One region of the Martelella mangrovi genome, then DNA from elsewhere that is predicted to be linked to it. Evidence: predicted binding sites of a transcription regulator. Region 1 holds the regulator's gene; the other holds the start of a gene.

Region 1 (4,417 bases):
AACAAGGGCCAGATCGACCTTTCCGTGCCGGAAACAAGCCGCCGGGTTTCCGACCGGCAATTGCAGTGGATGGAGGAGTTGAAGGCCGAGGGACGGCTGAACAAGTCCTTCAACACCGGCTTTTTCACCCATGGCGCATCCAGCCGGCCGGAAGCCGCCGGGATCGGCGTGGCCTTTGTCGGCACGCTTTACATGATGGGCGTGGTCCTGCTTCTGGCACTGCCGATCGGCGTGGCCTCGGCGATTTATCTTGAGGAATTTGCGCCGAAGAACCGGTTCACCGACCTTATCGAGGTCAACATCAACAATCTGGCGGCCGTGCCCTCCATCGTGTTCGGCCTTCTGGGGCTTGCGGTGTTCATCGGCTTCCTCGGCCTGCCGCGTTCGGCTTCGCTGGTCGGCGGGCTGGTGCTGACGCTGATGACGCTGCCGACGATCATCATCGCGACGCGGGCAGCTCTCAAGGCGGTGCCGCCCTCGATCCGCTCGGCGGCGCTGGGGGTCGGGGCTTCGAAAATGCAGGCGGTGTTCCATCATGTCCTGCCACTGGCCATGCCGGGAATTCTGACGGGAACGATCATCGGTCTTGCCCAGGCGCTGGGCGAAACCGCGCCGCTGCTTCTGATCGGCATGGTCGCCTTCGTGGCCGATTATCCGGCGGGCCCGCTTGACCCGGCAACAGCGCTTCCAGTGCAGATCTACATGTGGGCGGGCGAGGCCGAACGCGCCTTTGTCGAGCGCACCTCTGCCGCCATTATCGTGCTTCTGGCATTCCTGATCTTCATGAATGTCACGGCGGTGATACTGCGCCGCCGTTTCGAAAGGCGCTGGTAGGCGATGGATGAATATGACCGCAAAAAGGCTTGGAAAAAGACGATGAGCGAAAACACATACAAGATGGCCGGTCAGGCGGTGTCCGTCTATTACGGGCAGAAGCGCGCGCTGTTCGATGTCAGCCTCAACATTCGCGAGAACGCCGTCACGGCGCTGATCGGCCCGTCGGGCTGCGGCAAGTCGACCTTTCTGCGCACGCTCAACCGGATGAACGACACGATCGACAATTGCCGGGTGACCGGCACGGTCACGCTCGACGGCGAGGATGTTTACACCTCCGGGATCGATGTGGTGGAACTGCGCGCGCGCGTGGGCATGGTGTTCCAGAATCCCAACCCGTTCCCGAAGTCGATCTACGAGAATGTCGCCTACGGGCCGCGTATCCACGGTCTTGCCCGCCACCGCACGGAATTCGACCAGATCGTCGAGACCAGCCTGATCAAGGCGGGTCTGTTCAATGAGGTCAAGGATCGCCTGCACGAGCCTGGCACCAGTCTTTCCGGCGGTCAGCAGCAGCGGCTTTGCATTGCCCGCGCCATTGCGGTGAGCCCGGAAGTGATCCTGATGGACGAACCCTGTTCGGCGCTCGACCCGATCGCAACGGCCCGCGTCGAGGAGCTGATTTCCGACCTCAGGGAGAACTACACCATCGTGATGGTGACGCACTCCATGCAGCAGGCCGCGCGGGTTTCCGAACGCACGGCGATGTTCCACCTCGGCCATATGGTCGAGGAGAACGATACCGATACGATTTTCACCAATCCCGCGGACCAGCGGACCCAGGATTACATCATGGGACGTTTCGGCTGAGGGGCGGCTGCCGCACGCTCAAGCCAGGAAAGGAAAGAACATGGCCCCCTCGCATATCTCGACGGCATTCGATGACGAGCTGAAATACCTCCAGCGCCGCATTTCCGAAATGGGCGGCCTGGCCGAAGAAATGGTCAGCGAATCGGTCTCCGCCCTCGTCAACACCGATACCGAGCTTGCCGAAAAGGTGATCGCCGACGATCTGGCGCTTGACGAAGCGGAGCGCGAGATCGGCGAGAAGGCAATCGTCACAATTGCCCGGCGCCAGCCGGTGGCTGCGGACCTGCGCGAAATCATGGGCGCCATCCGCATCGCCGCCGACCTCGAACGCGTCGGCGATATGGCCAAGAACACCGCCAAACGGGTGATCTCGGTGCAGGGCACCGGCGTGCCACGCAAGCTGGCCCACGGCATCGAGCATCTGTGCGAACTGGCGCTCCTGCAATTGAAGGAAGTGCTCGATGCCTACACCACGCGCCAGGCCGACAAGGCGAGTTCGATCCGCGAGCGTGATGACGAGATCGACGCGATCTATACCTCGTTGTTCCGCGAGCTTTTGACCTACATGATGGAAGATCCGCGCAATATCACCACCTGCACGCATCTTCTGTTCTGCGCCAAGAACATCGAGCGCATCGGCGATCATGCCACCAACATCGCCGAGATGATTTACTACATCGCGACAGGCGCCCAGCCGCAGGGAGAACGTCCGAAGGACGACAATTCCCCTGCCGTCGGTTCCGATGATGTCTGAAGCCATTTGAGACGAGGGAGATATCAGCCCAATGGTGCCGAAGATAGCAGTTGTTGAAGACGAGGAAGCGCTCAGCGTTCTGCTGCGCTACAATCTCGAGGCCGAAGGCTATGAGGTCGAGACCATCATGCGCGGCGATGAGGCCGAAATCCGGCTGCAGGAGCGGGTCCCCGACCTTCTTCTGCTCGACTGGATGCTGCCGGGGGTGTCGGGCATCGAGCTTTGTCGCCGCCTTCGAATGCGGCCGGAAACCGAACGCCTGCCGATCATCATGCTGACGGCGCGCGGTGAGGAGAGCGAACGGGTGCGCGGGCTTGCGATCGGCGCCGACGACTATGTCGTCAAACCGTTTTCCACGCCGGAACTGATGGCGCGTGTGAAAGCGATCCTGCGCCGCGCCCGTCCGGAAGTGCTCTCCAGCGTGCTGAAATGCGGCGATATCGAGCTTGATCGCGAAACCCACCGGGTTCACCGCAAGGCGCGTGAAGTGCGGCTTGGCCCGACGGAATTCCGGCTTCTGGAATTCCTGATGACGTCTCCGGGGCGGGTGTTTTCCCGCGCGCAGCTTCTCGACGGTGTCTGGGGGCATGATATCTATGTGGATGAGCGCACCGTCGACGTGCATGTCGGCCGGCTGAGGAAGGCGCTCAATTTCTCGCAGATGCCGGATGTGATCCGCACCGTGCGCGGAGCCGGATATTCGATGGAAGTCTAGAGCAGCGGCAAAAAGTTTTTTAAACGATTTAATATCCGTCATTGCGGCCATCCGGCGTTCCGCTATGGTGGCGGGTATGCCATTCGGCATGATGAAATATACCGGCTCCGATTGATTTTTCGGCCCCGACAGTTCAACTCAGGGCCGGAACGGAAACGGCCGCCCCGGCGGCGGCGTGCGCCGACAGATTGTGTCTTGCAAGAGAGTGTCACTCCCGCACCCTGCAAGGTCGTGACGGCGCAAAGACAAAGAGGATTGTTGAGATGAGCAGAGCAAGTTTTGCCGACCCCGCAGTGATGGGCGAACTGATGGCCCGCATGCTGTGGGAAATCGGCGCCGTCCATTTTTCCCCGGATGAGCCCTACAAGCTTGCTTCCGGTCTGGTCAGTCCGGTCTATATCGACTGCCGGCAGCTGATTTCCTATCCGCGCATCCGCTCCACGCTGATGGATTTTGCCGCGGCCAAGGTGCTGCGTGATGCCGGTTTCGAGAAATTCGACTGCGTCGCCGGCGGTGAAACGGCGGGCATTCCCTTTGCCGCATTCCTCGCCGATCGCCTGGAACTGCCGATGATCTATGTGCGCAAGAAGCCGAAGGGCTATGGCAAGAACGCCCAGATCGAAGGGCATCTGGAAGCCGGGGCGCGGGTTCTGGTGATCGAGGACCTGACCACGGCAGGCGGCTCCATGTTCAACTTCATCAATGCCATCCGCGCTGCCGGCGGACTGGTGGAACACGGCATGGCTCTGTTCTATTATGATATTTTCGAACAGGCCGAGAAACGTTTCCGGGAAGGGTGCGTTGAGCTTCATTACCTGGCGACATGGCAGAACGTTCTTGCGGTCGCACGCGAGGAAGAGCTGGCCGACAAGGCAACGCTTGATGCCGTCGGCGCGTTTCTCGATCATCCGATGGAATGGTCGCGGGCCCGCGGCGGCCTTGAGGAACTGATCGTCTAGGCCGGGACGACAGGCGCGGGAACAAAAACGGGAGAAGAGAATGATTTTATGCTGTGGTGAAGCCCTGATCGATATGCTGCCGCGTCAGACCGACAAGGGTGAACCGGCATTTGCGCCCTATGCCGGCGGTGCCGTGTGCAACACGGCGGTCGCGCTTTCCAGGCTTGGCCGACCGACCGGGTTCTTCTCCGGCATATCGTCCGACCTGATGGGCGATATCATTCGCGAGAAACTCGACGCGTCGAAGGTCGATCATTCCTATGTTGCCGTTTCCGACCGGCCGACGACGCTCGCCTTTGTCAAGCTGGTCAACGGCTCGGCAAGCTATGCCTTTTACGATGAGAA
Region 2 (4,417 bases), on a different contig from region 1:
AATACGGTCGACATGTTCCGCGAATTCGCCGCCCGCATGGAGGGCGTGCCGCTGCTGGCCAACATGACCGAATTCGGCCGCACGCCTTATATGACGGCATCCGAGTTCGAGGCCATGGGCTACCGCATGGTGATCTTCCCGGTGTCCTCGCTCAGGGTCGCCAACAAGGCGCAGGAGCGGCTTTATGCAACGCTGAAACAGACTGGCTCCACCAAGGCCATGCTGGACGACATGCAGACCCGCGCCGAGCTTTACGAGACCATCGACCTTGCGGCCTACGAATCCCTCGACGCCTCGATCGTGGCCACGGTTTTGCCGACGCTGGACAAGGGATAGACAGAGCTACCAGCTCTTCAGTGCCCTTAATTCGGGGGTCTTCTTGAACATGTGCTCGTCCATGCGGGCGAGCAGCGTGTCGAGGGTGGAAACGCCCTCGCCGACGGCATCGCCCTTGTTCAGCATCACGCATTCGGCGCGCACGCCCATTGCCGCATCGGTCATTTCGCCGCGCGAGGGAACGCCGGTCTTGACCAGATTTTCGAGAACCTGCGTCGCCCAGATCACCGGCACGCCGGCCGCCTCGCAGATCCAAAGAATTTCCTCCTGCATTTCCGCCAGTCGCTCGAAGCCGATTTCGGCGGCCAGATCGCCGCGGGCGATCATCACGGCAAATTCGCGACGGCCTGCGGCACGCGCAATCAGGGCCGGCAGGTTTTTCACCGCCTCCGGCCGCTCGATCTTGGCCACAACGCCAAGCCCCGGACTGGCATTGCCCCCTGCCCCCAGTTCCCGATCCAGCAGATCGAGGTCTTCGGGCCGCGAGACGAAGGAATAGCCGACCATATCGGCGCATTCGATCACGGTGGAAATGTCGCCCTCATCCTTGGCCGTCAGCGGCGAAAGGCCGAGCGCGGTATCGGGCAGGTTCAGCCCCTTTTCCGGTTTCAGCCGCGCGCCCTTGGCCTTTGCCCGCTCGACCCGGATGATTGCCATGCCGTCGGCGACCTCCGTCACCACGGTCTGCAGCTTGCCGTCATCATACAAAACCCGGTCGCCAACCTTGAGCCGGGTCACCATTTCCGGCAACGACACGCTGACGCAAAAGCGGATATCGTCAAAGAGAGACGGCTCGCCCGAAGCGATCAGGCGGATACGATCGCCGACATTGGCCTTCAGTTTCGTCTCGGCAAGCGCGACCTTTTCCGTGCGGATCTTCGGCCCGGCAATGTCCATCAGCACCGCAATCCGCCGGCCGGCGGCATCGCCTGCCGCGCGCACATTGTTTGCCATCGCCCGCCACGCATCCGGCTCGTCATGGGCGCAGTTGATGCGGGCGATGTCCATGCCGCGACGCACGAGATCGGCAACGAATGCGGGATCGTCGGCGGCCTGCGTGGCCAGCGTGACCATGATGCGGCTGCGGCGATGCACCGGCGGCGGACCGAACATCAGATCGGTTGCCTGTTCCAGCCGTTCTTCGCCGGCGAAAAAATCCTCCACGGACGGCAACGGCACGGCACTTTGGCGGCCCGCGCGCGCGGCCAAAGCCACGAGCACGGCATCAAGCGTGGGCAGAACGCGGCTTTCCAGCCGCCCGAGCGAGGACAGGCCATGGCGCATCAGCGCACGCTGGAGCGGGCGCACATCGTGGTGTCGCAGCGCGAGATAATGCGCCAGATTGACGACGCCCGGCAGCGATGCCGCCTCCGGCCCAAAACCCTGCAGGATGGCGCGCGCCTCGTTTGTGACCAGTTCACGAAGGCTTTCCACCCGTTCCGTCAGCCCCCAGACATCATCGATTTCGGCAAAATGCTCGAAGGCAACCATCGCGTCTTCCTCCCGTTGCGGCCTCAGATATCAGATAGACCGATTTTCACGACCTTTCCATGACACCGCCCGCCAACGCCTCGCTTGCGCGCACCGGACCGGCGAGGCTATGGAAGGGACAACCGGTTTTCCGGACCCGATAATGGCAAGGCAGGAGTGCTAACAGATGCATGGCGAATACAAGGTGCCCGGCGGCAAGCTGGTGGTGGCCGATCTCGAAGTGCGTGACGACAAGCTGACCAATGTGCAGATCGCCGGCGATTTCTTCCTCGAACCGCCCGAGGCGCTGGCCGATCTCTGCGCGGCACTGGAAGGCCTGCCTGCCGACAGCTCGGCGGAAACCATGGTCGCAGCGCTGAAGGCGAAACTGCGGCCGGATGCGGCCCTCATCGGCTTCAGCGTCGAATCGATCGCAATCGCCGTGCGCCGGGCACTCGGCGCGGCCAAGACCTGGCGCGATTTCGAATGGGAAATCATCGATACCGGCGGTGAGACGCCGACCATGCATCTTGCCATCGACGATGTTCTGGCGCGCGCCGTCGCCGAAGGCCGGCGCGCGCCGACGCTGCGTTTCTGGGAATGGGAGCGGCCGGCGATCATCATCGGCTCGTTCCAGTCGCTGAAAAACGAGGTCGATCTGGAAGCCACCGAACGGCTCGGCGTCGAGATCGTGCGCCGGGTAACGGGCGGCGGCGCGATGTTCGTCGAGCCCGGCACCGCGATCACCTATTCGCTCTATGCCCCGGGCGAACTGGTCGACGGCATGAGCTTTGCCGACAGCTATGCCTTTCTCGACAACTGGGTGCTGAAGGCGCTGAACGATCTGGGTGTCGATGCCTTCTACAAGCCGCTCAACGATATTTCGAGCTCGAAGGGCAAGATCGGCGGCGCGGCGCAGAAGCGCTATGGCGGCGGCACCGTGCTGCATCACGTGACCATGGCCTATGACATGGATGCAGCCAAGATGATGCAGGTGCTGAGAATCGGCCGCGAAAAACTGTCCGACAAGGGCACCAAAAGTGCTGCCAAACGCGTCGACCCCGTGCGCAGCCAGACCGGCCTTGACCGCCGCGCGGTGATCGACCGGATGAAGGCCACCTTCACGGAGCTGAACGGCGGCCGGGAAGGCACGGTAACGCCGGAGGAATACAAGGCCGCCGAGGCGCTTGCGGCGGAGAAATTCGCAACGCCCGAATGGCTGGCCTCGATCCCGTAAGGCGAGCACAATGCGCGGCCACTTCCTCGGATGCGATATCGGCGGCACGGCTTCCCGCTTTGCCGTCGTCGATGAGGCGGGGGCGCTGGTTCGGCGCGGAAGCGCACCCGGCGCAAGTGCACTTCTCGGAACACCGGAAGACCGGGCGCGGCTTGAAGCGGCATTTACCCGCATTGGCGCAAGCCTGCCGGGGCCAATCCATGCCGCCGCTATCGGGCTTTCGGGCTATGATCCGGGGGCTTTTGACGCGATTTCCGCAATCATCGGCACGTCGACCGGCATCGCGACGGACCGCCTGACCCTGCTTGACGATATCGAACTGGCTTTCCGCGTGCTGTTTTCGCCCGGCGAAGGCCATCTGGTTTCAGCCGGCACCGGGGCAATCGCCACCCATATCAACGCGTCCGGCACGCGGCTTCGCATCGGCGGGCGCGGGCTGATGATCGACGATGCGGGTTCGGGCGGCTGGATTGCGCTTTGCGCCCTGCGCGCGCTCTACCGCAAGCTGGATGAAGACGGCGCCTATGGCGATATGGCCCCACTTGCCACAGCACTTTTCGAGGCGGTCGGCAGCGATGAATGGGCGGTGGTCAAGCGTCTCGTCTATGGCGGCGGCCGGGGAAAGATCGGTGCGCTTTCTCTGGCCGTCGCAAAAGCCGCAGACGCCGGCGACCGGTTTTCGCAACGTCTGCTCAACGATGCCGGCTACGAACTGGCCCGGCTCGGCAACATTATGATTGCGCGGGCGGGCAATCTTCCGGTGGCCTTTACCGGCGGCGTGCTGACGCTCTCGCCCGCAATCGGAAGGGCGATTGCCGAAAACCTGTCCGGCACAGCGCTTTTTCCCGCGCTCGATACGGCAGAGGGTGCGGCGCAACTGGCCCGCGATGGCTTTCAGCGCCAGTCGGTATAGGCGTGGCTTTCGCCCTGATAATCCTCGACCCGATAGTCTCCCGGCTCGACTTCTTCCAGATAGACCGGCCCGATGGGCACCTTGCCGTGGCCGCCGGGAATATCGAGCACATAGGTCGGCAGGCAAAGCCCCGATACCCGGCCGCGCAGCGCCCGCATGATCGCCTGGCCGCGCGCAATCGGCACGGCGAAATGGCTGACACCCTTGGCATGATCGAGATGATGCAGGTAGTAGGGTTTGACCCGGTTGGTCAAAAGCGCGCGGAACAGGGCCGCAAGCGTCTCGGCATCATCATTGACGCCCTTCAGCAGAACCGTCTGTGCAAAAAGCGGGATGCCGTTATCGGCCAGCCGCGCCAGTCCCGCTTTCACCGCATCCGTCAGTTCGCGGGCATGATTGACGTGGATGACGATGTTGACGGTTTTCTGCGCGCGTTTCAGTGCCGTGATCAGCCCGTCGGT

The links. Region 1 encodes PhoB, which activates phosphate uptake and scavenging genes when phosphate is short. Its sites were predicted from a motif close to TGTCATNNANCTGTCAT; they were not measured.
Region 2: ABID12_RS10230 (pyruvate kinase) is a predicted target of PhoB. The motif match lies at 1,876-1,892, and genes of this name have one in related genera.

What each region holds. Positions count from the first base shown of each region.
Region 1 is NZ_JBEPLY010000004.1:26,150-30,566, reverse strand. It holds gene pstA (phosphate ABC transporter permease PstA) at 1-834, shown strand, start outside; gene pstB (phosphate ABC transporter ATP-binding protein PstB) at 838-1,644, shown strand; gene phoU (phosphate signaling complex protein PhoU) at 1,685-2,398, shown strand; gene phoB (phosphate regulon transcriptional regulator PhoB) at 2,430-3,113, shown strand; gene ABID12_RS07000 (orotate phosphoribosyltransferase) at 3,377-4,072, shown strand; gene ABID12_RS06995 (carbohydrate kinase family protein) at 4,113-4,417, shown strand, end outside.
Region 2 is NZ_JBEPLY010000006.1:5,780-10,196, reverse strand. It holds gene prpB (methylisocitrate lyase) at 1-336, shown strand, start outside; gene ABID12_RS10230 (pyruvate kinase) at 343-1,827, opposite strand; gene lplAB (lipoate-protein ligase LplAB) at 1,994-3,043, shown strand; gene ABID12_RS10220 (N-acetylglucosamine kinase) at 3,054-3,956, shown strand; gene ABID12_RS10215 (lysine-2,3-aminomutase-like protein) at 3,938-4,417, opposite strand, start outside.